3 regions of the Lactobacillus sp. ESL0228 genome follow, and region 3 is predicted to be linked to each of the others. Evidence: riboswitches for the same ligand, from Rfam matches in the RefSeq annotation. Region 3 holds a riboswitch; each other region holds the start of a gene.
What was found. Region 3 has a riboswitch for thiamine pyrophosphate ahead of thiM (hydroxyethylthiazole kinase). Riboswitches for the same ligand answer to the same signal wherever they lie in the genome.
Positions count from the first base shown of each region.

Region 1: another riboswitch for thiamine pyrophosphate. It lies ahead of F5ESL0228_RS01940 (ECF transporter S component); the one in region 3 lies ahead of thiM (hydroxyethylthiazole kinase).
Region 2: another riboswitch for thiamine pyrophosphate. It lies ahead of F5ESL0228_RS00425 (ATP-binding cassette domain-containing protein); the one in region 3 lies ahead of thiM (hydroxyethylthiazole kinase).

Region 1 covers NZ_REHJ01000007.1:17,880-28,379, forward strand. Annotated here, with positions in the region: gene hpt (hypoxanthine phosphoribosyltransferase) at 52-621, opposite strand; gene F5ESL0228_RS01935 (M42 family metallopeptidase) at 861-1,943, shown strand; TPP riboswitch at 1,994-2,083, shown strand; gene F5ESL0228_RS01940 (ECF transporter S component) at 2,127-2,705, shown strand; gene udk (uridine kinase) at 2,751-3,392, opposite strand; gene F5ESL0228_RS01955 (PTS sugar transporter subunit IIB) at 4,101-4,436, shown strand; gene F5ESL0228_RS01960 (PTS lactose/cellobiose transporter subunit IIA) at 4,447-4,806, shown strand; gene F5ESL0228_RS08395 (hypothetical protein) at 5,275-5,487, shown strand; gene F5ESL0228_RS01970 (hypothetical protein) at 5,591-5,902, shown strand; gene F5ESL0228_RS01975 (6-phospho-beta-glucosidase) at 6,440-7,885, opposite strand; gene F5ESL0228_RS01980 (PTS cellobiose transporter subunit IIA) at 8,027-8,518, shown strand; gene celB (PTS cellobiose transporter subunit IIC) at 8,601-9,950, shown strand; gene F5ESL0228_RS01990 (hypothetical protein) at 10,051-10,500, shown strand, end outside.
Region 2 covers NZ_REHJ01000002.1:25,556-36,055, forward strand. Annotated here, with positions in the region: gene F5ESL0228_RS00410 (S1C family serine protease) at 1-884, shown strand, start outside; gene rlmH (23S rRNA (pseudouridine(1915)-N(3))-methyltransferase RlmH) at 1,372-1,851, shown strand; gene F5ESL0228_RS00420 (energy-coupling factor transporter transmembrane protein EcfT) at 1,932-2,585, opposite strand; gene F5ESL0228_RS00425 (ATP-binding cassette domain-containing protein) at 2,595-3,977, opposite strand; TPP riboswitch at 4,000-4,089, opposite strand; gene F5ESL0228_RS00430 (helix-turn-helix transcriptional regulator) at 4,225-5,163, shown strand; gene htpX (zinc metalloprotease HtpX) at 5,299-6,189, opposite strand; gene F5ESL0228_RS00440 (LemA family protein) at 6,207-6,779, opposite strand; gene F5ESL0228_RS00445 (SLC13 family permease) at 6,865-7,965, opposite strand; gene F5ESL0228_RS00450 (iron-sulfur cluster biosynthesis family protein) at 8,154-8,513, shown strand; gene F5ESL0228_RS00455 (hypothetical protein) at 8,655-8,795, shown strand; gene F5ESL0228_RS00460 (HNH endonuclease) at 8,915-9,832, shown strand; gene F5ESL0228_RS00465 (BspA family leucine-rich repeat surface protein) at 9,880-10,500, shown strand, end outside.
Region 3 covers NZ_REHJ01000011.1:126,534-137,033, reverse strand. Annotated here, with positions in the region: gene F5ESL0228_RS07715 (helix-turn-helix domain-containing protein) at 1-640, shown strand, start outside; gene F5ESL0228_RS07710 (LytTR family DNA-binding domain-containing protein) at 826-1,284, shown strand; gene F5ESL0228_RS07705 (hypothetical protein) at 1,281-2,036, shown strand; gene thiE (thiamine phosphate synthase) at 2,221-2,883, opposite strand; gene thiD (bifunctional hydroxymethylpyrimidine kinase/phosphomethylpyrimidine kinase) at 2,889-3,698, opposite strand; gene thiM (hydroxyethylthiazole kinase) at 3,712-4,500, opposite strand; TPP riboswitch at 4,572-4,675, opposite strand; gene tenA (thiaminase II) at 4,767-5,423, shown strand; gene F5ESL0228_RS07680 (type 1 glutamine amidotransferase) at 5,457-6,128, opposite strand; gene thiD (bifunctional hydroxymethylpyrimidine kinase/phosphomethylpyrimidine kinase) at 6,193-7,005, opposite strand; gene glpK (glycerol kinase GlpK) at 7,148-8,650, shown strand; gene F5ESL0228_RS07665 (tyrosine-protein phosphatase) at 8,684-9,457, shown strand; gene F5ESL0228_RS07660 (MucBP domain-containing protein) at 10,424-10,500, shown strand, end outside.

The sequences.
Region 1 (10,500 bases), on a different contig from region 3:
CAAAATCCATCTAGAGGGTTAACTTAACAGTCTTCTTTTTATTTGATTATTTTATTTATTGGTAACGCGTCCAATGATTTCAGGCTTAAGTACACCAATGTAGCGAAGATTGCGGTAGGCATTCATAAAATCTAGTCCATAACCAACAACAAATTCATTGCCTACTTTTGAACCATAATATTCAATATCAACATCGGTTCGTCTGTTAGTTTCTTTATTAAGTAGTACGCAGCATTTGACACTTTTGGCGCCTCGTTCTTTGAGCAAATTCTTCATATACTTTAAAGTAAGACCAGTATCAACAATATCTTCGACGATAAGTACATCGCGACCATTGACATCAGTCGTAAGATCTGAAATCAACTTAACTTTTCCAGAAGATTCAAACCCATTGCCATAACTGGAAACATCAAGAAAGTCAATTTCTTCTTTAACATCCATTTCTCGTACCAGGTCGGTTAAAAAGAATATTGCGCCTTTAAGTGCACCTACAATAAGAGGATTTTTTCCCGCATAATCTTCAGTTAGCTGTTTGCCTAGTTTAACGCACATTTTATGAATGTCGTTTTCGGTAAACAACTGATGGTCAATAATACTGTTAATATTGTCGTTTTTCGGCATTGATTTACCCTTTACCTTAAAATTTTTGAATTACTAATAGTATCGATTATATCATTTTATGGTTAAAAAAGCAGACTGTTTTAAACTTTTTTTGTCAATAGTTGTCTAAATTACGGACAAAATTATTATATTAAATAAAAATAGTAGGATTAACTGGATATTAACTCAAATTTATAGAGTTATTCCTAAAGTTTTTGTTACAATGAAGAAAGATATTAAATTAAAGAGAAGGCATTTAAATGAAAAAAGAAAAAGAAATAAAAATGCTTAAAGCCTTTGCGGATGCAAATGCGACGTCAGGCTTTGAAGAAGAATTTGTTAAATTGTTCACGCAAACTGTCAAAGATTTTGCTGATATCAAAGTTGATGGTATGCTTAATGTATACGCTGCTAAGAAAGAAAATCAAGCTGGACGGCCAGTAATTCAGTTAGATGCTCATTCGGATGCTGTTGGTTTCATTACTCAGGCAGTCAGACCAAATGGAATGATTAAATTTGTTCCCCTAGGTGGATGGGTAAAATATAATATACCAGCATTGCGAGTAAAAATTAGAAATAAAGATGGCGAATATATTCCCGGCGTTGTTGCAACAAAGCCACCACATTTTATGACTGAAGCAGAAAGGAATAATGTTCCAGATGTTGCTGATATGTCAATTGATGTTGGTTCATGTTCGCGTGAAGAGACCATCAATGATTTTAAAATTGATACGGGTTGTCCAATTTTTGTTGATGTAAAATGTGAGTATAACGAAAAAACGGGATTATTCTTTGGTAAAGATTTTGATGATCGTTTTGGTGCAGCAGCAATGGCAGATGTTCTTGAAATTTTAAAAGAAGAAGAAACTAACTTTAATGTAGTCGCAGCTCTTTCTAGTCAAGAAGAAGTTGGACTTCGTGGTGCTTATGTGACTGCGCGAGCAGTCAAACCTGATTTAGCAATTGTGCTTGAATCTTGCCCAGCCGATGATACTTTTACCCCTGAATGGTTGTCACAAACCGGTCTTAATCGTGGACCGATGTTAAGGGATATGGATACTACATTTTTACCGAATCCTAAATTCCAACAGTATGCTTGTGATTTAGCTGATAAGAATCACTTACCATATACACGTTCTGTTCGGACTGGTGGGGGACAAGATGGTGCAGCCATTTACTATGAAAATGGTGCGCCTACAATTGTTATTGGAATTCCAGTTCGATATGAGCATTCACCATATTGTTTTAGTTCATATCATGATTTTAAAGCTTCAGTAGATTTAGCTGTTGCAATTATTCGCGATATGACTAAAGAAAAACTGAATAGTTTTACTAAATTCTAGAATTAATTTGGTGAAATAATATTCTTTATGTTATACTTTAATAAATTATAGTAAGTCACTAGGGGTGCCACATAGCTGAGAAATACCCTCTGAACCTGAACGGGATAATACCTGCGCTAGGGAAGTGTTAAAGAAAAAATTTAACGTGTACTCCTATTGACTCAAGTTATAGGAGTATTTTTTATGTTTACAAGATCATCGAAATGGAATGTTAAGTCAATCATTTTAATCGCACTCATTGGAATAATTATGGGTGTGGTTTATACTTATGGTTTTAACTGGGCATACAATTTAATTAAGTTAATATTAATTCCAACTGGCTTTGCGCCTGTGACGGATACTGTTTTTACTGGATTATGGTTAATAGCTGCACCGTTAGCAATTTATTTTGTTCCAGCACCTGGTTCAGGAACAATTGGTGAATTATTGTCTGCAATTGTAGAAATGGCTATTGGCGGACAATGGGGTGCAATGACACTAATTTCCGGAATACTGCAAGGTGCAACGAATGAAATAGGCTTTTTCCCTAAAAAAAGTCGTTATCAAAGATTCTCATGGACAAGTGTACTGACAGGGGCAGTGTTTGCGGGTTTGGCTTGCTTTATATCTTCTTATATAATATATGGCTGGAATAAGTTCAGTTTTCAGCTTCAACTGGTTATGTTTATTACCAATTTAATTTCATCAATTGTTTTTGATGGTGTTTTAGTTAAGCTAATTACCAATTTGTTTGACCGTGCGTTAAAGCCAAAAGTCGATTAAATGTTTAATTACAAATAAAAACGAGAGAAAATTTGCTCTCGTTTTTTATTTGATATCCTTACTTAAAATTGAATGAACTTTAGTTGTTAACATGTCAATGGCTACATCATTGTCTCCGCCTTCTGGAATAATGATATCCGCATAACGCTTTGTAGGCTCAATGAACTGATGATACATCGGCTTAACTGTTCCTAAATACTGCTCAATAACAGATTCAATTGATCTACCACGTTCTTGAAGATCACGTTGCAATCGGCGGATGAAACGAATATCATCATCAGTGTCAACGTAAACTTTAATATCCATTAAATTACGTATTTCTTCGTTAGATAGAACCAAAATCCCTTCCAAAATAATAATATCAACCGGATCAGTATGAATGGTTTCCTTGCTTCTGGTATGTTCTTTAAAATCATATACAGGCATTTCAATAGCTTCATAATTAAGTAAGCTGCGTAATTGTTTCGATAATAGCGGGATATCAAAAGCATTAGGATGATCATAATTAATATTGAGTCTAGCACTCATTGGAATCCCTGTATTATCTTTATAATATGAATCTTGTGTCATAATTAAAACATGTTCATTTTCTTGCATCTGTTCGACAATTTTATGAGCAATGGTAGTTTTTCCACTACCTGAACCGCCGGTAATACCGATTACGACAGGTTTTTTAAGTTGAGACATTGAGACACTCCTTTTTATCAAATAACATTTTACTTTACTTTATCAAGAATTGCCAATAAGTACGTTAATACAAATTTTTTGTTTGAAATCGATTTATATATCATAATATGGGAAATAGATAATTTTAAAAACAAAGAGGAATAGTTACTAACTATAATTTAATGCCAGTTAAATATTTTATTGATGTGGTATGAACACATTGTTTTATTACAGCTTCTAAAAGAAATTATGTTTCTGAAACTGTGGTAAGTTCTATAATTTAAAAAATGTGGTATTATATACAATAATAAATGAAAAGACGCATTTAAGATTACGTCTGATTTTTAATATTGAGAGAAGGTAATATTTATGAATAACTTTTTTAATAGTCTTATTTTTAGTAGAATGGTAGGAATTATATTTATTTGTTTATCAGTATATGAGCTTGTTAATGCTGTACGGTACACGAATGGTATTTTACACAAGGGGACGGACAATGGATTCTCTTTAGCAGCAATAGGTTATTCTTTCTTTTTCGGTATTATTTTATTAGGGATAGGAATTACAGGTCTCGTTCATCCATTTTAAATTTTTATATCTAGCTGGGCGTAATTCGGAGCTGAGAAATAATTGCACTAATCATCAAAAAAATGGAAAGCGCTATCCAAAAAAGTGATATAAGTGATATAATAGAATAAACTTATGATACATTTAGGAGGAAATATTATTATGGCAGAACAAACAATTATGCTAAATTGCAGTGCTGGTATGAGTACGTCTTTATTGGTAACTAAGATGCAACAAGCTGCTGAGGAGCAAGGACTTGATGTTAAAATTTTTGCTTGTCCAGCTTCAGAAGCTTCACAGCATCTTGATCAAGAAGAAATTGATTGTGTCTTGCTGGGACCGCAAGTCAGTTATATGAAAGATGATTTTGCTAATAAAGTTAAGGGCAAAGGTAAGGACGGAAAAGATATTCCTCTTGGTGTTATCAATATGCAAGCCTATGGCATGATGGATGGCAAGAAGGTTTTGCAACAAGCTCAAGATTTAATTAACGGCTAATTGGGGGATTATGATGGCAGAACAAAAGACAGCTGAACAAAAAGAACAGGAAACTTTGCAAGCAGCTATGGGGCTGATTGCAAATGGTGGCAATGCGAAGAGTCTGGCTTTTGAAGCTATTAGATTAGCCAAAAAGGGCGACATTGATGGCGCACGTGCTAAATTAAAGGAAGCAGATGATTCATTAACTGAAGCTCATAATTCTCAAACTGCGATGTTAACGCAAGAAGCGCAAGGCAATCATACGCAGGTTACTTTGTTAGTTGTTCATTCACAGGATCATTTGATGAACGCAATTACTTTTAGAGACTTGGCTGGTGAAATGGTCGACTTATATGAAAAATTGTATAAAGCGGATGTATTAAAATAAAAACGTTGAATAAAAGTTAAAAAGCGAAGTTTTTACGACTTCGTTTTTTTTGTGTGTCAAATTAAAGCTCTTTGTCAAATGATGTAAATATTTATAAATATTTTAATTTCCTGTACTTGGCAGTTGGTTACTTCAGTATTTTTGAATTATTAATTACTAAAACACATTGCTTTTTTAGCAATCAATGTAATTATACTCTGTTTTAACGCTTCACATACTACCTACTAAACTAATTGTAAAAAATGATTTTTTATTATATACTAAATTCCAAAACTTGCTTTCATTATAAATAAAAGAGATATGCTCTAACTGGTGGTGATCCTGATAAATAATAGTCATAAATTAACTTATATTGTGATTACAATAATTATATTATTAGGAATATATATTTTTTGTTCTGAAACTTATATCTCTTATGAATTAGATTATCAAATTAATGCAATGATTAAAAATCACGATATTAAAGAAATGAAAAAAGTATCAGATAATAAAAAAATATATTTATTTTTAGTACATCTTAATAAAAATGATTCTTGCAAAAATACTTCTGATTACCAAGGTGGAGATAAAAATATTTATTTGTATGGTACAGAAATCAAAGGAAAAGCAATAGGGGTTGATATGAAAAAAGAAAATAACTTCTATTGGAAAGTAGATAAACTTTATTTTACTGAAAGGTAAGTCATGAAAACATATGCAAATGCCAAAAATATAATTAAAACAATATTTGGGGAATATTTAAGGTTAGATCTTGGCAATATAAAGATTGGAGCTAACAATAATAATGACAAAAAACAAGCCTACAATGAGAGAACAGCTGTTAACAGATCATGCCTATAAAGTTGTACGGATTATTTCACTATGCGAACTCTTGCTAGTTTTAATCTTACCGCTTTTCAAGCTTATGGATTTAAGCGTTGGTGTTTTAGGCTTTCATTGGCTAACTTTAGGGGACTTATTTACGACATTTTTTCAACGCCAACATATTCTTTTTATTATAAGTATGCTTTTAGGTGAGTTATTAGCTCTAATTATTTGTGTTATTTTGTTTTTTTATATTATTTGGGCTTCAGGCAACATGGTTTTTGGCAAATAATATATACAAAGGTGTAAGCGCCCTATTTTCAGTTTTAATTTCACAATTAGACCAATAAATCAAATACAAACAATAAAACTTGGTCATTGTGATTGTGCCAAACGTGAGTCGAATGACCATGGGCGATTAGATTACATTTATTGCAATGCTGTTAACAGTTTCGGCAACCTAATTAGTAACTGCGAGGTTAAGGTTTTTAATGTTGAGCAAAAGTTCAATACAATTAAAGAGAGGATAGAAGCAAACTCCTAAATAGATTTGAAGAGTAGAGTCAATGAATTTTATTGTTGAGGGCTTAGGACCTCTTTTTTGCCTAGAGAAACCTATTATATAGAATAATCATAGAAACTAGATTAAGATATCTATCAATAGGATGAGCCAAAATTAATAGGTTTATGTAGTTTTAAACCATTAACTGTATTATTTAAATAACTCATCATTAAATAAAAAAACAGGAGATAATTTTCAAATAAAGAAAATTATCTCCTGTTGCATTCGCAAAAAATTGTGAGTCTTCTTTGGTTGAATTGCTGGTAATTAATCTAAATCTAAGCCATTAGTAGTAATAACTTTTTTGTACCAAGCAAAGGAATCTTTACGTGAACGACTCAGGTCTCCTTCACCTGCATCATTCTTATCTACGTAGATAAAGCCATAACGTTTATCCATTTGACCAGTACCTGCAGAAACAAGATCAATAGGTCCCCAAGGAAGATAACCCATTAAGTCAACCCCATCAATTTCTACGGCTTTTTCCATTTCAGAAATATGTTTTCTCAAATAATCAACGCGGTAATCATCATGAATAGAGCCATCTGCTTCAACTTTATCGTATGCACCAAGACCATTTTCAACGATGAATAATGGCTTATGATAACGATCTGTTAAATGATTTAAGGCAATTCTTAAACCTTCTGGATCAATTTCCCAACCCCAATCGCTACGTTCTAAAGTTGGATTTTTAGCAATGGCTTTAGATAAATCGTTTAATTTATCTGGTTCAACGTTTTTCGCGGAAACAGTAGTTGTTTGGTAGTAGCTAAAACCAACGTAGTCAACAGTTCCTTCTTTTAAGACAATTCGATCTTCATCGGTAATGTCTGTCCGATAACCATTTTTGTTAATATAAGTTTCAACTTCTTTAGGATATTCACCAAAAACGTGGACATCTGAGAACCAATCGCGGCGTTGTTCAAATTTATCTGCCAAGAGAACATCATCTGAAGATGGCGTTAATGGCCGAACAGGTGAATAATTAATCATACAGCCAATTTCGAACTTAGGATTGATCTTGTGACCAACCTTAACTGCTAACGCAGAAGCTACTAATTCATAGTGAGCAGCTTGGTACATGGCTGCCTCTTTTTCTTTCTCACTGAGATTATTAAGAATAATTCCTGAATTTGTAACCATTAAAAAGTCTTCATTATACGCAGACTGATTATCAATCTCATTAAATGTCATCCAGTATTTGACACTATCTTTGTATCGATTGAAACAAACGGTGGCAAAACGAATGAAGAAGTCAATCAACTTTCGATTGGTAAAACCATTATACTTTTTGACTAAATTGAATGGAATTTCAAAGTGTGAAAGAGTCACTACAGGTTCAATTCCATAATGATGGCAAGTTGCGAACAAATCGTCATAAAATTTCAGACCTGCTTCATTAGGCTCTTCGTCATCACCATTAGGAAAAATTCTGGTCCAAGCGATTGAAGTTCTAAAAGCCTTAAAACCCATCTCTGCCATTAATTTGATATCTTCTTTATAGTGATGATAGAAGTCTATGGCACTATGATTTGGGTAATTCTTTCCCTCAATGACGCCATCGGTAATTTCACGTGGCTTAGTTGCTGACCCAACAGTCATTACATCGGCAATTGACATTCCTTTGCCGTCAACATTCCAAGCACCTTCTAATTGATGAGCAGCAACGGCACCGCCCCATAAAAATCCCTCTGGCATTTTTGCTGAATACATAAGTATCTCCTTTTTATAACTATTATAGATAGCGCTAACAAATATATTTTATACCAATTATGATATATCCATCAAGTTAAAATGAAAATGATTAAAAAAATAGCGTTATAATGTTATTAGTGACAAAGCGAGGTATATTCTATGGCAGAACAAAAAGATTACGAACGCAAAAAGCAAGAAGATAATATTAAGTATTTGTACTTTAGCCGTTATTTGATGATTCGGTATAGTGTTGTTGTTTTTCTATTCACTAATTTAATCTGGCTCTTGATTTTAATACAATATCAAAAATGGTTAGGTATTCTTTTCGCGGGCATAGACACTATTTTATCTGGTATGGCTGCAATTGAGCAGTTAACTAAAATGCACAATCGTAAAGCAGATGTGCCACTGACTCGGCATTATTTAATGATTCAAATTATTTTTAACTGCTTACTGGCAATTATTATCTTTTTGCCAATAAATGATAATTTTTTCCCATTTATCACTACAAGTGATATCCGCTATTTAATTTTAGGATTGCTTTTTGGTGGAATACTTTTGGCTTATGTTTGTGAGCGACGAATTCATAACATTCGAATCGGAAAAGATAGATATATCAAAACAATTGATACATTTAAAAAAGTTAAATAATTGCTTGTATTTTTTAAGAAAGCGATTACAATAGTTATATGTAGTATATTAAGGATATGCTATATTGAAGGGAGTTTTAAAAATGGCAGAAGCAAGTAAGAAACCGCTTAAGGAGCGAATTGCCGCCGCAGCTGGAAAATTTGCGGCAACAAGATTTGTGCGGGCAATTATGGATGCTGGTTACAGTGTGATCTCGTTTTCAATTGTTGGAGCGTTTTTCTTAATTTTGACGGTGTTGCCACAGATTATTAATACACCGGGATTTATAAGCTTTTATGCGAATACGATTGGCCGGTTTTCAAATTTATTCCAATCTGTGTATAACGCGACAATGGGGATTATTGCCTTGGTCTTCTCGGGCACCTTTGCTTATTCGTATACTAAAATTTATCATGATGAGGAAAAAATTAACTTAGTCCCGATGAATGGGTTAATGATGTTTTTGATGGCTTTCTTTATCACGGTAGCTGAGTTGGTCTGGAAAAACGGGCGAATGGAATTCGTGCAAGTTTTCAGTAAAACTCAGATGGTTGCTGGCGGTTATGAAGCTAATACCTCGGGTATATATCGGATTGGTGCAGTTGGGATCTTTATTGGGTTAGTCGTAGCTTGGTTGACTGTCCAAATTTATCGCTATACCATTAAGCATAACTGGCAAATTAAGATGCCAGCATCAGTTCCATCTGGCGTTGCTAACTCTTTTAGTGCTTTAATTCCAGCTTTTTGTATTGCTGTAATTATTGCGGCAATCAATGCTGCACTCGTTATGGCAGGGACTGATCTCTTTAAACTATTATTTATTCCATTTTCATTTATCAGTGACATCGCTGATACTTGGTGGGGCTTTTTGATTATCATCTTCCTAATTCACTTCTTATGGTGGTTTGGGATTCATGGAGCAACAATTATCAGTTCGTTTTATACTCCAATTGTTTTAGCAAATATGGTTGCTAATAATCATGGTGCTCACCACGTTTTTGCGGGTGATCCCACCAACTCATTTATTACCATCGGTGGTTCTGGAGCGATGTTAGGTGTTGCTATTTGGTTAGTAATAGGAGCACGTTCAGCTCAATTAAAGGAATTGGGAAAGGTTGAAATTGTTCCGGCAATTTTTAATATTAACGAACCATTAATTTTCGGATTACCGATTGTATATAATATCGATTTAATGATTCCATTTGTTTGTGCACCGCTTGCTTCAGGTATTGTGGCATATTTGGGAATTAGCTCGCATTTGGTGCCAAAAATTATTTTGCAACAGCCATGGCCTACACCTGTTGGCTTAGGTGGTTTTATTGCTACTGCTAGTTGGCAAGGAGGGGTTTTGGCAATTGCGTGTGCAATTGTTGCTTTCCTTGTTTGGTATCCATTCATTAAGCACTATGATAATGTGTTATTAAAGAAAGAGCAGGCAGCAACAGCTGAATAGGGTTATTTAAAATTAAGAGGTTGCCTATAATTTATAGGTGACTTTTTAATTTTAACAAAATGTAGTATATTGCTTTATTAAAAAAGAGAGTGTGTTATATATGTTAACCTTTGGTAAAAAATTAAATTTTCGTCCGTTATTAATTGCTCTATTTTGTTGTTTGTTTTTTGGGTACCTGTCTAACTTAATACTATTAATGATTTCGGAAGAGTTGGGATGGAATTTTCACACGGTTATTTTGAGTGCATTAGTGGGGATCTTGGTCTTTTTATTTATTACATTAATTTATTACCCAAATGTTTTGCAGAATGAATTCAATTACTTCACGATTTCCGATCAAGAAATAACATTTTATGATTATGGTGATCGCTATCAAAAGTTTAAGTTATTATTTTTGGGTAATAATGCCCCAATAAAGCACATTAAACTTGCTGATATTAAGAATGTTCGAATTGTTGGAAAAAATGAAATTAAGAAGATATCATTTCCATTACCTTTTGATATGATGCATATTTATTTTATGGGAATTATTTCAATGCACTTGAATCCA
Region 2 (10,500 bases), on a different contig from region 3:
AAGACAAAGGTAAGTTGCAGACTTATAGTGAGGGTTCTGGTGTAATCTACATGAAAAGTGGCAATAAGGGCTATATTGTGACTAATAATCATGTTGTTTCTGGTAGTGACAGAATCCAGGTCATGTTATCCAATGGTAAAACTGTGAACGCGCGAATTGTAGGTACAGATGCTACCACTGATTTAGCAGTCTTATCGATTGATGCCAGTCATGTTACTCAAACTGCTGAATTTGGTGATTCTAAGAGTCTACAAGCTGGTCAAACTGTAATTGCGGTCGGATCCCCTCTAGGTAGCGAATATGCCTCTACAGTTACCCAAGGAATAATTTCTGCTCCGGTACGTAACATCACAACTTCTTCAGCAAACCAGCAAACTGTTATTCAAACTGATGCGGCAATTAATCCAGGTAATTCAGGAGGAGCACTAGTTAATTCTGCCGGTCAAGTAATTGGAATTAGTTCAATGAAACTAGCACAATCTGGTGATGGCACATCTGTGGAAGGAATGGGTTTTGCTATTCCTTCTAACGAGGTCGTTACGATTGTTAATCAATTGGTTAAGAAAGGAAAGATTGTTAGACCACAATTAGGTGTTAAGGTAATTGCGCTACAAGGAATCCCAAATAGCTATCGCAAACAACTTAATATCAAATCCAATTTGAAGACGGGCATTTATATTGCTGAAGTAACGAAACGTAGTGCGGCTCAGGTAGCTGGATTAAAAACAGGTGATGTCATTGTAAAAGTTGACAACAAGTCTGTCTCTGATGTAGCATCGTTACACAGTATTTTGTATAATCATAAAGTCGGTGATAACGTTGATGTTATCGTTAATCGCAATGGTAAAGAGCTTAATTTGCATGTTAAATTGCAGGCAGATTAAGTTGAGTAGTATTTTGTAATTAGATAATAAAATAGGCTATACTGAGCGGTTTTTAATGCAAGTATAGCTTTTTTGTTAATAATTTAAATGCGAAACAATATAATGTTCGCTTTTTTAAGCTGTCAAGGCAAATGCTTTTAAGGCAAAGTTGTTAACAACTGTGGAAAACTTTGTGGATTGTGCATAAATTGATAAAATAAGCTCAAAAATGCTGTGGATAATCTGTGGATTGTGTGTAAATAATAAAACAGTAAAATTTGTTAAAATACTTATTAAGGCTTATATATTAGCTTTAAGGGATTTAAAGTTTGTAAAATTGAATAACAACAATAAATTTGTGAGTAAAAAAAGTTGTAAAAGATCAAAAAAATCAAGAACCACAAGTTAAGATAGTGTTTTATATTACAACCACAAAATGTTGATTTGTGTTTTTCACAGGTGTGGAAAAACATAGTGGAAAGATTGGGAATTGAGGGATAAAATGGCGATAAAGATAAAAATTATTTGTGTTGGTAAGCTAAAAGAAAAGTATTTTAAGGATGCAATTGCAGAATATCAGAAGCGACTCAGTCGCTTTGCCCAAATTGAAGTAATTCAGGTTCCTGATGAGCAAGCTCCTGAGAAGTTAAGTGTAGCAGAGCAAGATAAGGTTAAAGAAATTGAAGGTCAACGAATTCTACAAAAAATTAGAGATAAAGAATATGTTTTTGTTACGGCAATCAAAGGTAAGCAAAGTTCTAGTGAAGAATTTGCTCAAGAAATTAACAATTTAGCAATCTATGGTCATTCAAATATTACTTTTGTTGTTGGAGGAAGTCTCGGAACAAGTCAAGCTGTAAATGAACGTGGGGATGAATTACTAAGTTTTGGTAAATTGACATTACCTCATCAATTAATGCGAGTGGTATTAATTGAACAAATTTACCGTGCGTTCATGATTATTAGTGGTAGTCCTTATCATAAATAAAAAAGGATCAGTAAAATGATATGACCCCCAAAATTAGGACAAATTTGGGGGTCATATCAAAACGATCATTTTTTATTAAGCTAATGCAATATAAATAGGCTTAAGTTAACTATTAGCAAAATTATAATACTTATAGTCCAATCACTTACCTTAATCGGTATTTTTATAATTACTGAACGTGTTGCATTCTCATGATAGCCATGAGACTCCATTCCTTGAGCCAAGTTTTCAGCAGAATTTAGGGCTACAAGAATTGCTTTGAAATATAGAGTAGGTGACCAGAAACCAAGGTAAATACCCCGCATCATTGCAGCCGTGCGAATTTGCCTAATTGCTTGTTTAATTTGTGGCACAATGTTGAGGGCTGCTAAAACCCCATAAGCGAATTTGCTTGGTAAATGAAAATTTTGTTCGAAAGAGCGAGCCATTTGTTCGGCACTGGTATCAACTGCTACGCAATAAATTGTTAAAGTGTAGACGTAAATACGACTAGATAAGCTGAGAGCATTGGTTAAATTTGGTTGTGGCGCAAACCAATATAGGGTGGCAAAGATAGTAACTGTCGCTAGTAGTGGGGCAAACAACGTTATAAGTAAGTTTTTCAATTTAACATGCTTAATTAGTAAGTAAATAATACTGATGCTGATAATTAGGAAGTTGGTTGCCAAACTGGACTCAAAAGATATTTCTAAAGAAATAATTAATGCTAAGAGAAATTTAAAACTAGGGTTCAATGGTATACCTCATTTAGTGACATAAGTTAATTGATGATTAGCTAAAACAAGATGATAGTCACACCAACTAGCAAGGTTAGTTAATTCATGACTGATAATAAGTAGTGTTTGTTTCCTGTCTATTTGACTTTGTCTTAATAATTTCATGACTTGAAGTGCCGAGTCTTGATCAAGCCCACTGAGTGGCTCATCTAAGAGTAGTACCTTCTGGTTAGAGATTAACATTAGTAGTATTTGTAATTTCTTTTGTTGTCCACCCGAAAGAGAATAAACTACCTGATCTAGAAGTTGATCTAAATTCAAGTTTACTAAAGCTTGCTGAATTTTTTGATCAGTGAAAAAATTGTCAGAGCGTTGCTTCTTGCTCAGATTTAGTTCATCTAGTACAGTAACATTAATAAATTGATCGGTTGCTTCTTGGAAAACTTGCCCAACTTGCCGTAAATATTTGCGGGGCGAAAGTTGACAAATTTCTTGTTTGTTAAAAGTTAAGTTGCCTTCATAAGGTAGCATTTGGGTTAATGCTTCAAATAGTGAGGTTTTTCCTGCGCCGTTTGCCCCAGTAATTAATGTTGTTTTGCCAGCAATAATTTGTAATTCGTGTTGGGATAATAATAATCGATTTTGTTTGATTTCAGTATTGGCGAAAGTAAAGCAACTACTTTCATGCACTGGAATGGAGAAAGAATAGGTAGGATGTTGATCATTAGTGTGCAGTAGCAGCTTTTTTTCTTTTTCTTTTAGTTTGACAATCGTTTTATCACGAAACTGAAACAAGTTGTCGCAAATTCCGACATAATCACTAAGAATGTGATCGCTAAGAAAGATTGTTTTGCCTAAATCACGCAGATGAGCCAATTTGGTAATTAAGAATTTACGAGTGGTGGGATCGCAACTAGCGAAAGGCTCATCCAATAAAAAAACATCAACATCCATTGCTACAAGTACTGCCAGGGCAACACGCTGCTGTTCGCCTCCTGACATAGTATTAATTTTTTGATCAAGTAAATGGCTAATCCCGGCAAAATTGACAGCTTGTTGTAATCTTGTTGGGTATTTCTCACGACTAATTTGTAAGTTTTCTAAAGCAAAAACAATTTCCTCTCGAGGAGTTGCCATTGTAAATTGTTCACTAGCTTTTTGAAACATCATCGCAGTTTGAAGGTTATCCAAGTTAATCGAACCACTAATTGTACCGGCATATTTAGGATAGAGTTGTGCTAGTATTTTTAAAAAGGTTGATTTGCCACATCCTGAGGGTCCAATTAATAGCGAAAATTCACCTGTTGGGATGGATAAATTAGTTTGTTCTAAAATAGTATTTTGTTTATCATATGAAAAAGTCAAATTTTTACTTGTAATCAATTTTATCCTCAATATAAAAAAAGCCATCATAACCAAAAGGGTCTGACGACATGAAATCATTAATTTTCCCTTCGCTGGTATTAACCATAGCAGGTTCAGCGGGTATATTCTCAGCCTCTTGGCACCCCGATAATTGATTTCATTATATCTAAAAGCAGGTTTACTGTCTAGTAGAAGAAATTTTTTATAATGGGATAGTTATTGACCAGTAGGATAAAATTCATTAATATATAATAAAATTATAAAGCAGTCACTATTTAAAGAAGGTGAATTTATGGTAGCGTTTAAACTAGAACAATATTTAGCAAGTGTTCTGGATGCTGTGGATGTTGATTCAAATGAAGTACAATTAAAGGTAGGAAATAGCAGTTTTGATATCTTTACAGCTTATCTTGAAAACCGTAATGCAGGTATACACAGGTATCAGACTACCAATACTACTATTCTTTACGAAATTACTGGTAAAACCAAGATTAGAAATAATGGCCGTGAGTTAAAGTTAGGGCCAGGAAATATCATGATTTTGCGACGTAAGTGTGAGTACGATGTGCAAACACAACTAAAAGGAAATGTGTTACTAAAACTTGAATTTAATTCTAATTTAAATTTTAAAACCTTTTTGATTAACGCAGGTGTACTTGATCCAAGCGAACGAAATGTAATCAATAATGTCCACGATGCTTTAAAAACAAGACAATTACTTTATATAAAAAGTTCACCAATCTCGAAACCAGCACAATTACTTAAAGAAATTATTGATGAATATCTAAATCAAAATATGTTTACCCAAAGCATGATTATTGCACAATTAAGCATACTTTTCATAACGACTATTAGAAACCGTGATTTAATAGTAATTCCTGATACTATTCAAGAATTTGCGCCTACTACGCTAGAGCAATATATTGATGATAATTATGCAAAGGTAACGCTTGCCCAAGCTGCTCAATATTTCGGTTTTAACACTAATTATTTTTCTAGTTTAGTAAAACAAAAAACTGGTAAAAGTTTTGTTGAACACGTTGATGAAAGAAGAATGCAAGAAGCTCGTAATTTGCTTGCTCGACCGGATATTTCGATTAAAGAGATTATTGCCCGTGTTGGTTATAGTGGGAAGTCCTTTTTTTATAAGAAGTTTAATGAGTATTACCATGAAACTCCAGTGCAAATGCGGACAGAATTGTTCCGGCAGGCTAATATTAATTTAAAATGATTACTGGGAACTAATAAGCTATCAAGAAAATTACTTGCTAGCAATTTTGAAATTTTAAATATACTGACTAACTAAAAATGAGGTGTTTCGAGTATATAACTCAAGACACCTCATTTAGTTGTTTAATTAATAAAATTACATTTTTTCTAACCGCTTAATACGTTCTTCTGTTGGAGGATGTGTGTCAAATAAATGAGAAACTCCCTTTTTGTTTAACGGATTTTCGATATACATTCCAGCACTACTAGGATCTGCTTTTTTCATTGGGTCAGAACCTTCAATTTTCTCTAATGCAGAAATTAAGCCTTGGGGGTTACGTGTTAACTCAACTGAAGATGCATCAGCTAAGTATTCACGGTTACGTGATAAAGCCATTTGTGCCAAACTGGCACAAAGTGGCCCTAAGATAAGGACAAAAAGAATTGCAACAACTTTAAAAACTACCTCTAACCCATTACTCGAATTGGTATCACGGTCATCGTCATCAATCCACCAGATGTAACGACTGGCAATTCCTGATAAGAAGGAAATTACACCTACTAAGACAGCCGCAATTGTTGAAACCATAATATCGTAATTACGGATATGTGAAATTTCGTGCCCTAGCACACCTTCAAGTTCTTCACGGTTCATTAAATCAAGTAAACCTTGTGTTACTGCAACAGCAGAATGATTAGGGTCACGTCCCGTGGCAAAAGCATTTGGGCTTTGATCATTAATAATGAAAACGCGTGGCATTGGGACTTTACCGACCATGGCCATATCTTGAACAACATGCCACAATTCAGGGTGATCTTGTTCACTTATTTCTTGAGCATGGTTTAGACTCATCACCATATTTGCTGGATTAGGTAGAACAATTAACATGTAAATTACACTAAAAAACAAAGCAATAATTAACCCTAAAATTGGTCGGTTGCCAAAAATGTATCCTAATCCAGCACCAACTAATGCAAGAATGATAATAAATAAAGTCATTATCCAAACTGTTTTGCGCTTATTGCGGGCAATTTGTTGAAATAACATAAGAATTATCCTGCCGCTTAAAACTTAACTTTTGGTACTTCTTTTTCCGCTTCACTTGTTTGTAAATAATCAACTTTCTTAAAGCCATGAATATGAGCAACTAGATTCGACGGAAAAGTTAGAATTTTTTGATCATAAAGAGCTGCCGATGAATTATAGAGCTGCCGCGAATAAGCAATTTTATTTTCGGTATTGGTCAATTCCTCCTGTAATTTTAGGAAGTTCTGGTTAGCCTTTAAGTCAGGATAATTTTCTGACAAAGCAAAGATAGTCTTTAAAGCATCAGAAATTTGATTAGAAACTTTTAATGTTTGAGTATGATCATTAGTAGGAACATTATTTAGTTGATTTCGCAGTTGAACGACGTTCTCAAGGGTTTCTTTTTCATGTTTGGCGTAGCCTTTAGTTGTTTCCACTAAATTGGGAATTAAGTCATTACGTCGTTTTAACTGTACGTCAATTTGGCTCCACGATTCATCGATGTAGACCTTGGATTTTTGCAAACTATTATAAATAGTAATATAAATGGCAATTAATAAAACAAGGATAACGACAATTATCCAAAATAAGCTGAATGATAAACTAAACATTACTTTTCCTCCTTAATAAGTATTTAATCAATTATAACTGATTATATGTTATTTGAATACAAAAGTGATTACTGATAAATAGTTTTTAAATAAGTAATAATAACCAACCGACTATTGTTAAAATAATTAAACTAATTAGTTGCATAATTAGCCATTTTTTGAAAAATTCACTTCTGGAAACGGTAGCGTTTTGGGTAAAAGTTTTTAAGACAAGCATATTAGCCATTGATCCGATTGGTGAACCGAAACCACCAATGTTAGAACCTAAAAAGAGAGCTTTAGCGTATGGTGTGAATTTTCCTACTAAAATAGTTGCTGGAACGTTGCTGATAATTTGACTAGAAAGAATTGAGGTAAAATATGTCGATTGTTCCGAATTAATCATCGTATGGATAAGGGTGACAATGATTGGGATCTGTTGAATATCACTAATAAAAATAAAGAAGCAGGTAAAGGTTAAAAGTAGGGCATAGTCAATTTTCAGTAAGATTCGTGGATTGATTACAAGGGCTAAAATAATAGCAATGATCATAGGAATTACAATGTTGATAATCTTGAAAACACCCAAAAAGAATAAGGCAAAAACGATTGTAGTTATAATAGTAGGACGTACACTAATATTGATTGGCTTAATATCTTGTCTTGGAATTTGTTTACGTGGAATAAAATAAAAAATAATCAAGGAAATTAATACTGATGCCAGTAAATAAGGTAATGACCATGAAAAAAATTCAAACGCGCCAACCGAATATTTGCTAACCAAAAAAATGTTATGTGGATTACCCCAAGGTGTAAATGCTGCCCCAATATTTGCTCCCATCCCAATTAAGGTGACCGGCAAAATTTGTGGCAGTTTGCAACGTTTAGCAATGTTTAAGTATAGCGGAATCAATGTAAGTGCCGTTATATCATTTCCCAGAAACATCCCAGAAATAATTGCAAGTAATGTAAACAGAATATTTAACTTTTGCATATTATCAGCGACGCTGGTAAGTTTATATGCCAGAACATCAAGTACATGTAAGTAGGCGTAAATTTGGATGATGATTAGCATTGTTGTGATTGAAAATATCGTATGCAAATTGATATCCTCAATTCGCGGTCTAGCAAAAAACAGACTAATAATTGTTACCACAATAGTAATTTGCAAGATTCTGTCACTAAAAATCTTTTTTAAGCTGGACATAAAATGTCCCCTTTCACAAGTTATATTCATCTATGTATCGCTATATACATTTTGAGCTTTTTTTTGTTTGTTAGCAATAACAAAATTCTATGGTAACAAAAAATGTGATACTGTAAACATAAACTTTGACTTGATTGTGTAATATAGCATATACTCATGGAAATGGTAAAGATTAGGAGGAAATGAAGATGGAAAACTCTAAATCGATTAAAATAAACATCAAATCCAGTGCTGCTGATAAAATCAGGTCACAAGTAAAGACTGGACAAGTTGTTTTATTAGCATTAAACGATGGTTCTAATAAATATTCTGATGTTGGTGGTACCTGTACGATTGGTGCTAACTTTCAGTTAGTCATGGTTGACCAACCAGACCCTGACTTTACAATAAAGATTGATAATAATGCTGGATTAGATTTATATACTAGCCCAGCTGAAATGCAGTTTTTAGATGGTGGATTGGTCATTGATGAAAAGAACGCTACAATCAGCCTTTCTGATGATAGTGGTGTAATTGATGGCGCTGTTACAATTAATGAATATAAGTAAAAATATTATGGCAGACTAAATATCTGCTTTTTTGCTGCTTCAAATTTAGAGTAGAAGCGGAATCGGCCTAGCCTTGCTTGATTATACTTTCCGTGGTAAACTATAAAAGATTTTCGAAAATCTGAAAGGAAGTATAGTACTATGCGTAAAGGTGAAAACTATAATACTGGTTGTGAACCAAACCAAAGACCTAAAAACAAGAAGAATGGTAAAAAGCGCGTTGCTCATGTAGCAGCAGTTGTTGCTTTCTTGAACAAGGCTAAAGCAGACGAAAATAAATAGTTTGCGCTAATTAAAAAAAGGTGGATTACATCTGTAATCCACCTTTTTTTATGGACACAAGTTGGTTAAAATGAAGCTAAGATTAATGACAATATTTGCCTTAAAGGAGATATCTTAAAGTGAAATTTCAATGTAGCGCATGCGGTCTTCGACTTAATTCCAATCATTTTAAACACCAAGGACTAATGAACCCAAAATTAACTAGTATCTGTGATCAATGCCTTCAACGTGGAGGAAAAGCCGAAGATTTTGGTAATGCGACAATTGCGATTTTTGCGCAAGCTTTGCTATATACATTTGTGGGCCAAAATAATGAGGATCAAGAACTGAAATTTTTAGTTCATTCAAAAGATGAACGTAAGCGCTACGAGTCTTTTATTCAAGATTATGATGGTAATGAACTGGCACAGCAACAACTTGGCCGGCAAGAATTTAATCAAGCTGTCATCGATAGTGAGGTAGGAAAAACTGAATTTATTCCACAATTAAATCTTACTTTTGCTGAAAATTTAAATAAATTAGGATTAAAAGTTGATTTCAAATTAAATGAAGTTGACTTTATTGATCGTGAACGTATACGGGCTAAATACCATTACCGCTGTCAGTATTGTGGCCGGCGAGGGCGTAGCGTGGACCATAAGGATCCGGTATCTTTATCACATAATAATGATTTTGACAATTTAATCTTGTCTTGTCAGGAATGCAATCGGATTAAATCTAACATGCCCTATAAGCTCTTTATCAAATTGAATGATCAAATCTCGCAACTTAATCAAAAACTGGTTAAATATGAAAATGCTCTAGCAACCCTTAGGAGTGAATTTGAGCAAAAGCGGCGCAGCATAGCGGCAACAATGCATCTTAAAGGTGTTGTTGATGATCCGGAATTAACTCAAATGCGTAAGCAAAATAAAAAATTGCAGGATGCTATTGATAGTTTAAGTAGTGATTATGATGAATTACGAAATTTGCGTGAGCAACACTTTAATACTGGCTGGAAGTTATTACAGGAGAATTCTAAAGAGGATATCATTTAAGTGTTCAAATAAGCTTATAATTAAAACATAAGAAAGAAGGTATAATAATGAAAATTAAAAAGATAAGAGGTCATTTTTCAAAACTAGTTAATTTAGGAATAATTTTTGCTTTATTAGGTAGTATCGTGGAATCTGTTGCAACTGTTCAAGTATCAGCCAAAAAATTAGAAACAGTAGCAAGTAATCCGAGTTTAGAATTGGGAATTTGGACTGGAAAAGATGGTGACTGCAACTGGAATTATGATGTAGTTACCAAAACATTAACTATTAAAAATGGTCAATTATCATCTATTCCTCTTACAAAAGAGTTGTCGTGGGCAGATGAAATCGAGTATCTTAATTTTGACGGTCAGATAAAGTTACCTGCTAATATGAAAAACAAATTTGCTAATTTAACTAGTCTAAAGGCCATTAGCGGATTAAATAAAGTGGATACAAATGCGACAAACAATATGGCAAATCTTTTCGGTAATGATCTAAATTTAACTAGTCTTGACTTGAGTCATTTTGATACCAAAAATGTTACAGATATGTCTGGTATGTTTCTTCAAACTAGAAGACTGAATAATCTTGATTTAAGTCATTTAAATACCAGAAATGTAACAAATATGAGCAATATGTTTGCCTATAGTGGAATTACTGATCTTGATCTAAGTCATTTAGATACC
Region 3 (10,500 bases):
ATCAAAATATAATCAAGAACGCGAATTAATGACTGTAATAAGTGATGCTTATTATCGGAATTCAAAAAACGAATTGTTAAAGTTGAAAGAATTTGTTAGTAAAAGTGATCTTCCTAATAAAGAGACTGACTTGCTTTATCTTGATGCTTATATTGCTAATGTAAATAATGAAGATTTAAATGATATAGAAAAAAAGGCTCTAAAAGATCAAATCTTTAGTAGACCTAATTTTGATAAGTCTAAGTTAGTGCTGTATTGCAATTTTATGATGTTCTATGATCTTGAAAGCAATTTATTAATTACTAGAAGGATAATTAAGCAATTCCAAGGATCCAATGATGTGAAGACGTTGGCAATAATTTTAAGTGTTATTGGTAATTTATTAATTCAGTGTATTGAAGAGAATGAATATGATGCAACACACTTTTTAATTATGGCTGCAGATCAAATTGATACTAAACCTGAATTGTTTTTTTATAAAAATGTCATTTTGTTACTCAAAAATATGATTGAGTATCATTACAAAGCAGAAGATAAATATTTAGATATTTGTCGAATAGCAATTGAGAATTTTTCTTTATTGGGTATGCCTGAGTATGGCAAAGAATTAGAACGATTTTTTAAAAAACAAAATGGCTAATCATTAGCTGGTGATCTTTCTTGGCAGAATCTTTTCAATTACTTGTAAAAAAATTATGACTATTATATTCACTTATTAAAATTGACCGCTTACTTAGATAAAGGAACCACTTGCACCATGTTGCTGGCTTTTACGTTTAAATTAGGGTTTAATTAAAATTACCAATTGAAGGGCAGGTGAGAGTTTTGAAAGTTAAAATTGATTTGAATGCGGATACTGCTGAAACAATGGTTACTATTCAGGCACCAGAATTAACAGCTGAAGTGGAAGAAATCTATCGGCAACTGCAAGAACTAAGTGAACGACCCAATCAATTAGAATGTTACAAAAATGAGCTGACATACTATTTAAATTTAGATGATATTCTATTTTTGGAAACTGAAGGTCGCCAAGTAGTTGCGCATACAAAAGGTAATTCTTTTAGCGTTAATTATAAATTATATGAATTAGAGAAATTACTTAGCTGGCAGTTTATGCGTGTTTCTAAATCAACTATTTTAAATTTAAAACAGGTTTATGCATTAACTAGATCAATTTCTAATTGCCAAGTACATTTTCGAGATTCTTACAAAGTTGTCTACGTTTCACGCCGTTATTATCATAATTTGAGTGATAAATTAAATGAGAGAAGGTCCTTATCATGAGAAAACAAAAGATTAAAGAAATTTTGTGGGGCATTGGTTTAGTGGCAGCAGCCGTTTTCTTAATTCTTAATCAATTACAGCTTTTATCTTTTCACTTAGGCTTGGCCACTATTTTTTGGACAGTGATTTTTGCAGTAAGCTTAATCAATAGCCTCGTTAATCATAATTTATTTGGTACAGTATTTTCAGTCGCTTTTTTATTAATTGTTTATGCTGAGCCACTACACATCACCAGTATTGTTCCGTGGACGTTACTTTTAGCAACTTGCTTAGTGTATGCGGGATTACATTTGATTTTTGCAAAAAGTTGGCATCACTATCACACATCTTATTTTTTCAATAAGCGTCAAAGCAGAGGTTGGACGGATGGCGAATTCACCTCTACCAAAAGTGATTTTGGTGATGACGACAATGAAAATGATGAACGTCATATCGTGATTAACCAAAAACTATCGGAAGTTTCGCGCTACGTTCATTCACAAAACTTAGAAACAGTCACTATTAATTCAACAATGGGTACAACTAGTGTCTATCTAGATTCTGCTAAACCTGCTGGCGATACGGTGGTAATTAATGTCAATGCTTTAATGAGTGAGATCGCAATCTACTTGCCGTTGTCATGGAAACTTAAAGACAATTTAGCTACTATTTTGGGTGAAGTAGAAATCAACGGTACAGCAAAAGGCGATGGTCCAACGGTAATTCTTCAAGGATCAAGTAGATTTGTCTCAATTTCGATTAATTATGTTTAAAAGAGCCGTAACAATGCACCTAACTGTATTAAAAAATGCCCTAGTATCGAAAAAATTTGGAGCAAAGTAAAGATTACTCTTATGAAGTATATTTAAAGAAGTTAAAAAAGGCAGTACTTAAGGTAGTACTGCCTTTTTTGAAGATAACTAAGGCTTTAAATAACGAGGAAGAAGCTAACAGCTATTATTGTCGCTGCCAATTGGTGGTAAGCATTGCTGTAACAGTCTTTTGAATGTTCTTACTTTGGGAAATCATTGAAATAACTGCTGCGCCAGCTACATTAGTTTGGGCAATTGCTGGTAAATCTGTAACCTTAATGCCACCAATTGCAACGATTGGTCTACTAGTGCGCTTGACTAGTTTAGCTAAACCAGTAAGACCTATTTCTGGATCAGCATCGTCTTTTGATTGTGTGGTAAAAATTGGACCACTGCCATAATAATCAATGCCAGTAATAAAGTCGCCTTTGGCAATTTCTGTCATAGTAGAACATGAGTATCCCACAATCATCTGGCCGGCTACTTCATTTATTACCTGGGCAATATCTTCATCATCTTGACCAACATGGATTCCTTCAGCGTGAACTTTTTTGGCTAAAGCAACATCATCATCGATAAAAAATGGCACATCATATTTTTGACAAAGTTGGTGTAGTTCTTCGGCCATTGATAAGCGGTCACTTTGTTTCAAAGTTGATTTAGGACCCTTGTCACGGAATTGATAAGCAGTGATGCCAGCTTTGAGAGCTTCTTCTACTAATTCTGGTAGACTTTTGTTTGCGGGCAGGTCTTGTGTTCCACAGACAAAATATGCGGTTAACTGTGTGGGATCAAATTTTTGCATAATTTCTCCTAGTTTATTTTTACCCAATGATTAAGTGGTCCGTGACCATGGCCAACTTGGATGGTTTCTGCGATAGCTTTGGCTACGTATTGTTTACCAAGTTTAATTGCAGCACTTAAAGTTTGACCGTGAGCGAGCTGAGCTGTAATTGTTGCAGCTAAAGTGTCACCGGTGCCGTGAGTTCTTTTGGTGTGGGTACGTGGACTGCTAATCCAAAAATCGGTACCATCGGCTAAGAGGGCATAGTCGCGTACTAGTTCATTTTCAGCATGACCACCTTTGATTAGAACATTTTTCACACCCATCTCTTGTAAGGCATGAGCTAATGCTGGATACTGTTTTTCGCTGCTTGCCTTAATTCCCGTCAGTACTTCAGCTTCGGGCAAGTTGGGTGTTACTAAATCTGCAAGTGGTAAAAGTTCATCTTTGACAGTTTTAACAGCATCTTTACTTAGCAGGGGTGCACCGCCTTTAGCTACCATTACAGGATCAATTGTAATGGGACCAAAATCATACTTTTTTAGGTTAAGAGCAACTTGATGCACGTGAGCTGCATCGCCAAGCATTCCTGTTTTGCAGGCGCGAATCTTAAAATCAGCGGCAAGTGAGGTAAATTGTGCATCAATTAGTTCTAATGGTATTAAAAAAGAGTCTTGTACACCAAGGGTATTTTGTGCGGTAACTGCTACCACCACTGCTGTACCAAAAACTTTTTGCATTTGAAAAGTCTTAAGATCAGCCATAATACCAGCACCACCACCAGAATCGGTCCCAGCGATTGTTAATACTTGAGGGAAAGAATTAATTTTTTCAGTCATAAAAAGTCGTCCTTTAGTCAAATTTTGCTATTTTTTCAATATCGGCAACTTGAACTTTAGCCAAGTAGTCTATCAGATGCATACCGAACGTGCCAGGGCCAATTTCTGGCTGGCCTTTAGCTAGTAATTCGCCAGTAGCTGCAAATACCAAGGTGGCAGTTTGAGCTGCTTCAAATGGATCAGTCCCAACTGCTGCAAAAGCTGCCACAATACTAGATAGTACATCACCTGAGCCAACATGGGCTTGAAATAGCGGGGTGCCGTTGTAAACATGTGCAATCTTCTTGCCATTGCTGATTGTGTCTGTTGCACCACTAGCAATAACAACACAGTCCAATTTTTGAGCCGTTTTTTGGGTGATTTGGTCAAGATTACCTGAACCCGAACCAGCATCAATCCCTCGGGCATTCCATTCAAAACCCCCTAAAGCTGCAATTTCACCAGCATTACCACGGATTATGCTAACTGGAAATCTGTGGAGGAGGGCCTGCGCTGTTTGCAGACGATAATTAACCGCTCCTACAGCGACAGGGTCAAATACGATAGGCTTTTTATCTTGGGTAGCTAAAGCGCCTATTTTTTTCATTTGGGCAATTTGCAACTGGGTTAAAGTGCCGAGATTAAGGGTGACGCTTGAAGCCATCTTAACCATTTCTTCGGCTTCGGCAATTTCCTTACTCATAATTGGTGAAGCACCAATAGCATTTAAACTATTAGCAACATCTTGAACGGTGACAAAATTAGCAGCATTTAAAACAACCGGATTTTTTTCTCGTAATTCATTGAGAATATTTAACTTCATTTCAACCTCCAACAATTGCACTAGCCTACTTGCGTAAATAAAAAACTTTGACACTATCATGTGTCAAAGCTTAACGGTTATTGACACGTTCCTACGCAAGAATTAGCTTACAGGTTCAAAGGGTCTAGAACGTAGTTCCATCTCAGCCTTGATGGGGGCTCCCCTCGTGTTATCGCTTTCTATTATAATGACTTTTTAAGTTTAAGACAATTAAAAATAGGCATAAAATAAGAATAAAATTAATAAAGTAGAAAAGAGGCAAATTAATGAGTTTCACGCAGCAATTGCATCAAGCAGCACAAAATATATGGCAAAAAAGTCTGGTGCATCCTTTCATTACAGAATTACAAAGTGGCCAACTACCGTTAACAAAATTTCGGTTTTATTTACTGCAGGATCGGTATTATTTAGTTGAATTTAGTAAGTTCCATCATCTATTAGCTGAACAAGCAGGTAATCCGCAAATTAAAAAATTTTTATTGCAGAGTGAAGCAGATCTTAGAGCTTGCGAATGGTCTGTCCGCAGTGATTTTTTTACGGAATTAAAAATTACTCCAATGGAAATTAGACAAACAGCGATTGCGCCTACTGCGTATAATTATGTCAATCATATGTATCTGACACTCGAACGTGATGGCTTTGCTCCAGCAATCGCTGCAATTGTTCCTTGTTATTGGTTGTATCAAGAAATTGGGCAAAAATTAGCTAAAGTTGGCTCACCCGTAACACTCTATCAAACATGGATAGATACTTATGATAGTGACTGGTATGAGGTCAATGTGACGCATATTTTGCAATTAATAAATACTTTGGCTAGTCAAGCCACCGTAACTGATCGTCAAATGATGCAAACAGCTTTTGTTCGCAGTAGCTACTACGAATTACAGTTTTGGCAAATGGCTTACGCAAAAGAGCGATGGTAATAAAAAACTGAACTAGCTAGTAGTTCAGTTTTTTTATTGAGCCGCAAGTCGTTTTTCATGCCGAGCCAAAATCATGTCAACAATTGCTTGGGCGACATTAAGGTTTTTTAATAATGGTCCATGAGAATAGGTACCAATAAAGTTATGATAACGTAGCCCTTCGACTTTATCTTGGGGGTTATTACCATAACCTTCAATCATTTTGCCTAAAGGATGCAGTTTTTCTTTATCATCAAAATATGTTTGTCCTGAATGGTTTTCAAAGGCACTAACTTCACCCCAGTCGCTCAGATACCTAGTATCACCAATCATTCGCTTATCTGACTTAAAAACGGTGTGGAAGGGTAAGATATCTAGTCCTTTAATTGTAATGCCAGAATTAGTTTTGTAATAAGAACCAACTAATTGATAGCCCCCACAAACACCTAACATTGGGCCGTCACTATTGATATAGTTGGTTAAAGTATCTTTATGACGTGGTAAGTCTTTGGCAACTACAGTTTGTTCAAAATCTTGGCCACCACCAAAAAAAACAAAGTCATAGTCAAAAGCGTCAAAGCTATCGTTTAAAGAAATATTATCTATTTGAGTTGTATAATTTTGTTTTTTTAGTAAATAGCGAATAATTTTGACATCACCAGAATCACCATAGGTATTCATTAGGTCTTCGTATAAGTATGCAATTTTAATTGATTTATCTGCCATTTTATCTCTACCTCTATTCTTTGGTTAAAGTATATCCTAAAGGTAAAGCGTGAGCAAAAGATAATTATTCAATATCTTCTTGGGCAGCGAAATGATTAATTGGACCATATTTTGAGCCAACTTCAATTGGATGAGCGATTGCTTCATAAGTAAAATCTTTAGCAATTTTAACACTGTCAATAATTGACATTTTTTTGGCAAGTTCAGCAGCAATAACTGCTGATAGGGTATCGCCTGTGCCGTTAATTCGTTCAGTATTAATAAACGGCTTAGTAAATTCATAAACCTGACCGTCAGCAGCCAGCAGTACATCGGTTACTCGGGTTTGGTGAGGACTATCGTGGCGCCCCTTCATTAAAACATTCTTCGCTCCCATTGCTTGTAACATTTTTGCCCCCATCAGCACTTCTTCTTTTGAATCCAAAGAAAGCCCTGTTAATTTTTGTTGTTCATAAAAATTAGGTGTAATGATATCAGCAAGTGGTAGTAGTTCATCTAAGAAAGCTTGGTAAGCGTCATCGTCAAGCAGGGTATTGCCATGTTTAGTCATAATAACAGGATCAATGACAATCTTACCCATATCATATTTACGCAAGTTAGCTGCAACGCAAGTAATAATTTCTTTATTAGCCAGCATTCCAGTTTTAAGAGCTGAAATTGCAAAATCATCATTTAGAACATCAAATTGCTTTTGAATAAATGAAATGGGCATTACTTCTTGGGCGTAGATTCCCGTGGTGTTTCCAGCAACAGCGGCAGTTAAGAGCCCCATGCCATAAACTCCGCGAGCATAAAATGAATGTAAATCTGCGGTCATTCCTGCACTACCGTCACTATCGTTTCCAGCAATTGTTAAGGTAATTATTTCTTTTTTCATAATTTTGTTATCCTCTTTTTAATCAAAGCTTGATGCTCACAGTATAACTTAAAAAATAGATCCCATGCTATAATTATTTCTTGTAAAAGTGGGCTTAGGTAGTAAAATTATAGTAAATCGCTTTCTTAAGAAAGGACAATTTATGGCAAAAAATTACATTATGGCAATTGATGAGGGTACTACTTCGACACGGGCGATGATTATAGACCATCAAGGTCATAAGATTGCTTCTTCGCAAACAGAATTTCCGCAGTATTTTCCTCAACCTGGATGGGTTGAGCACAAGGCTGAAGAGATTTGGCATGCAGTACAAACGACAATTGCTAATGCGATTATCAATTCCGGAATTCGTCCTGAACAAATTAAAGGTATTGGAATCACCAACCAAAGAGAAACTACAGTTATTTGGGATAAAAAAACTGGTAAACCTATTTATAATGCAATTGTATGGCAATCACGGCAGACAACCGAATTAGCCGAAAATTTAAAAAATAATGGCTATAGTCAAATGATTCATAAAAAAACGGGATTAATCATTGATCCTTATTTTAGTGCAACCAAAATAAGGTGGATCTTGGATCATGTAGACGGGGCACAGAAACGCGCAGAGCAAGGTGACTTGTTGTTTGGAACTATTGATAGCTGGTTGTTATGGAAGTTGACTGATGGCACAGTTCATGTGACGGACTATACTAATGCTTCTAGAACAATGCTATTCAATATTCATGATTTACAATGGGATGATGATATTTTGAATTTGCTTAATATTCCTAAAGAAATGCTTCCCAAAGTCAAATCAAATTCTGAAATTTATGGTTATACCAAGTCTTATACTTTTTTTGGTGAGAAAGTTCCAATATGTGGAATTGCAGGCGATCAACAAGCGGCTTTAGTTGGACAGTTGGCATTGAGAAAGGGTATGGTAAAAAACACCTATGGAACAGGTTCATTTATTGTAATGAATACAGGTGAGCAGCCAACCGAATCAGATAATAATTTACTTACAACCATTGCATATGGACTTGATGGTAAAATAACATATGCACTTGAAGGATCGATTTTTGTTTCTGGTAGTGCCATTCAATGGTTACGAGATTCAATGAAAATGATTAAAACGGCAGCAGAGTCGGAGAAAGCGGCTAGTTTATCAAAATCTGAAAATGAGGTTTATGTTGTTCCAGCATTTACAGGACTTGGCGCCCCGTACTGGGATTCAGAAGCTCGAGGTGCCGTATTTGGAGTTACACGTGGAACAAATAGAAATGATTTTATCAAGGCCACGCTCCAATCGTTAGCTTATCAAACTAGAGATGTAGTTGATACAATGCAACTTGATTCCGGAATTCAAATTCCTACCTTGCGTGTCGATGGCGGGGCATCAAATAATGATTATTTATTGCAATTTCAAGCAGACCTCTTAGGAATAAAAATTGAGCGGTCGCAAATGTTGGAAACGACTGCTTTAGGGGCGGCTTTTTTAGCAGGTCTTGCCGTGGGTTATTGGAAAGATGTTGATGAGCTTAAAGATATTTTTGTTGTCGGTAAGACATTTGAAAGTCAAATGGATGATGGCGAACGAAACCGTTTATATCAAGGCTGGAAAAGAGCCGTTAAGGCAACGCAGATTTTTGCTCATGATGAATGAATTTGATATTTGAGTTAAGAAAGAGTGAGTTAATTGGTACATGATCGAATTATTAAATTGGATGGGCCGTTGAATTTTAGAGATGTTGGCGGCTATCAAAATGAAAATGGCCAGAAAGTTAAATGGAATAAAATTTATCGGTCTGATTCGCTTAGTTCATTGACTGCAACTGATCAAACTAAATTAGTTCAATTACGAATTGCAGTTGATTGCGATTTGCGTTCCCAGTACGAGAAAAAATCTTCTCCAGATATACATTGGTCAAATGTTAAATACGTTGATGTGCCAATATATGATGAAAATGAGTCAGGAAGTCAGAGTAACCACCACATTTATCGCTTTCTTCATCACATTCCCAATTTGAATAATAATTTTATTGGTCGAATTTATCAGCAAACATTGCTTAATTCACATAGTCGGGAGATGTTTGCTCAAATATTTACCGAGTTATTGAAACTAAAGCCAGATCAGGCATTGGTCTACCATTGCAGTGCAGGTAAAGACCGAACGGGGATGGTCTCAGCACTAATTTTGATGGCTTTAGAAGTCGGTGACGATACAATTGCTCGCGATTATTTATTAACTAATAAACTCTATGACTTTGCTGTTTCGCGTCAATTGCCCAGCAATGATGAAATTACACAGATGGTCGCTAAGATGAATGTTACTAAAGGCGAAGGTATTGCTATTCGTGGTATTACTGAAACTATTCGTGGTGGCTGGGGCGATTTTGCTACTTTCTTTGAAAAGGAATTAGGATTTAATAGTGCTGATCTGACTCAGTTAAGACAAATGTATTTAGAATAATGATATCTTTTTATGAAAGATAACAAAAGTTTAGGCATTTATAATTCAGATGAATTCATTGTAAATATTTTGGTAGTCGAATCTTATTAAAATGAGAGGAACAATGTTTATCTACCAGATTGCTTTTTTGCTATAGCATGCTTACCACAATCTTGTTAGATAATTCGTTTCTTATTCAGTCTAATGTATATTATGGGAAATTGTCATTAGCACTGGAATAGTGGCAGACATTAACAAAGATATGACCGTTGTTAGTGTGATGACTAAGCATAGTAGACATAATAATCAAGTTTTAAGATTACATGATGGACCTTAGTTTTAACTTAATGAAGCAAATTAAAAGAAAATCAGTAAAAATGAGGTCATGATCTTCAACATTGAGCGACAATTTAAAACAATAAACAATTTCTGATGTGAATCTGAAAAGTGGAATCAACAGTTTTTTAATGTAAAGAAAAACTTATGTTTCTTTTTATCATAATGCGGCGGTAAATTGATAGCTTAAAGAAACTACAAATAATGAATCTTTCTTTTAAACCAGATAAATGTTATTACAATAGTAATTTTAATCTATTTAGTTAACGTAAATAATTTAAAAATAAAATAACTTATTAAAGTATCTATAATCTTTTTTAAAAATTTACTTGTGTAATATATAATTTTGTTATAAATAATATATTGTATTTTGCGTTATAATATTATGATTTTATAGTAATATAATTAACGAATATCTTGTTTGCTTTCCTAACTTATGGGCATGTAAAGAAAAAGATAATTTAAAACAGTTTTGCAGTATTTATAAAAACTACTTACTTACGGCAAACTGTTAAAATAAATAACACTGTAATACATAATTGAATTGTTTATATTTATGGAATTAAAACCGTTTGACACGTAACATAATCATTTTTATAATGAAGAAAAACATATCTATACTAACTTTAATTAAATAAGATTAGTAAACCGATGGTTATTAGAAATGGTCAAATTATGAAAAATGAACAAACAGCTATTATAAAACAATTTTCGCATCTAGGTAAAGT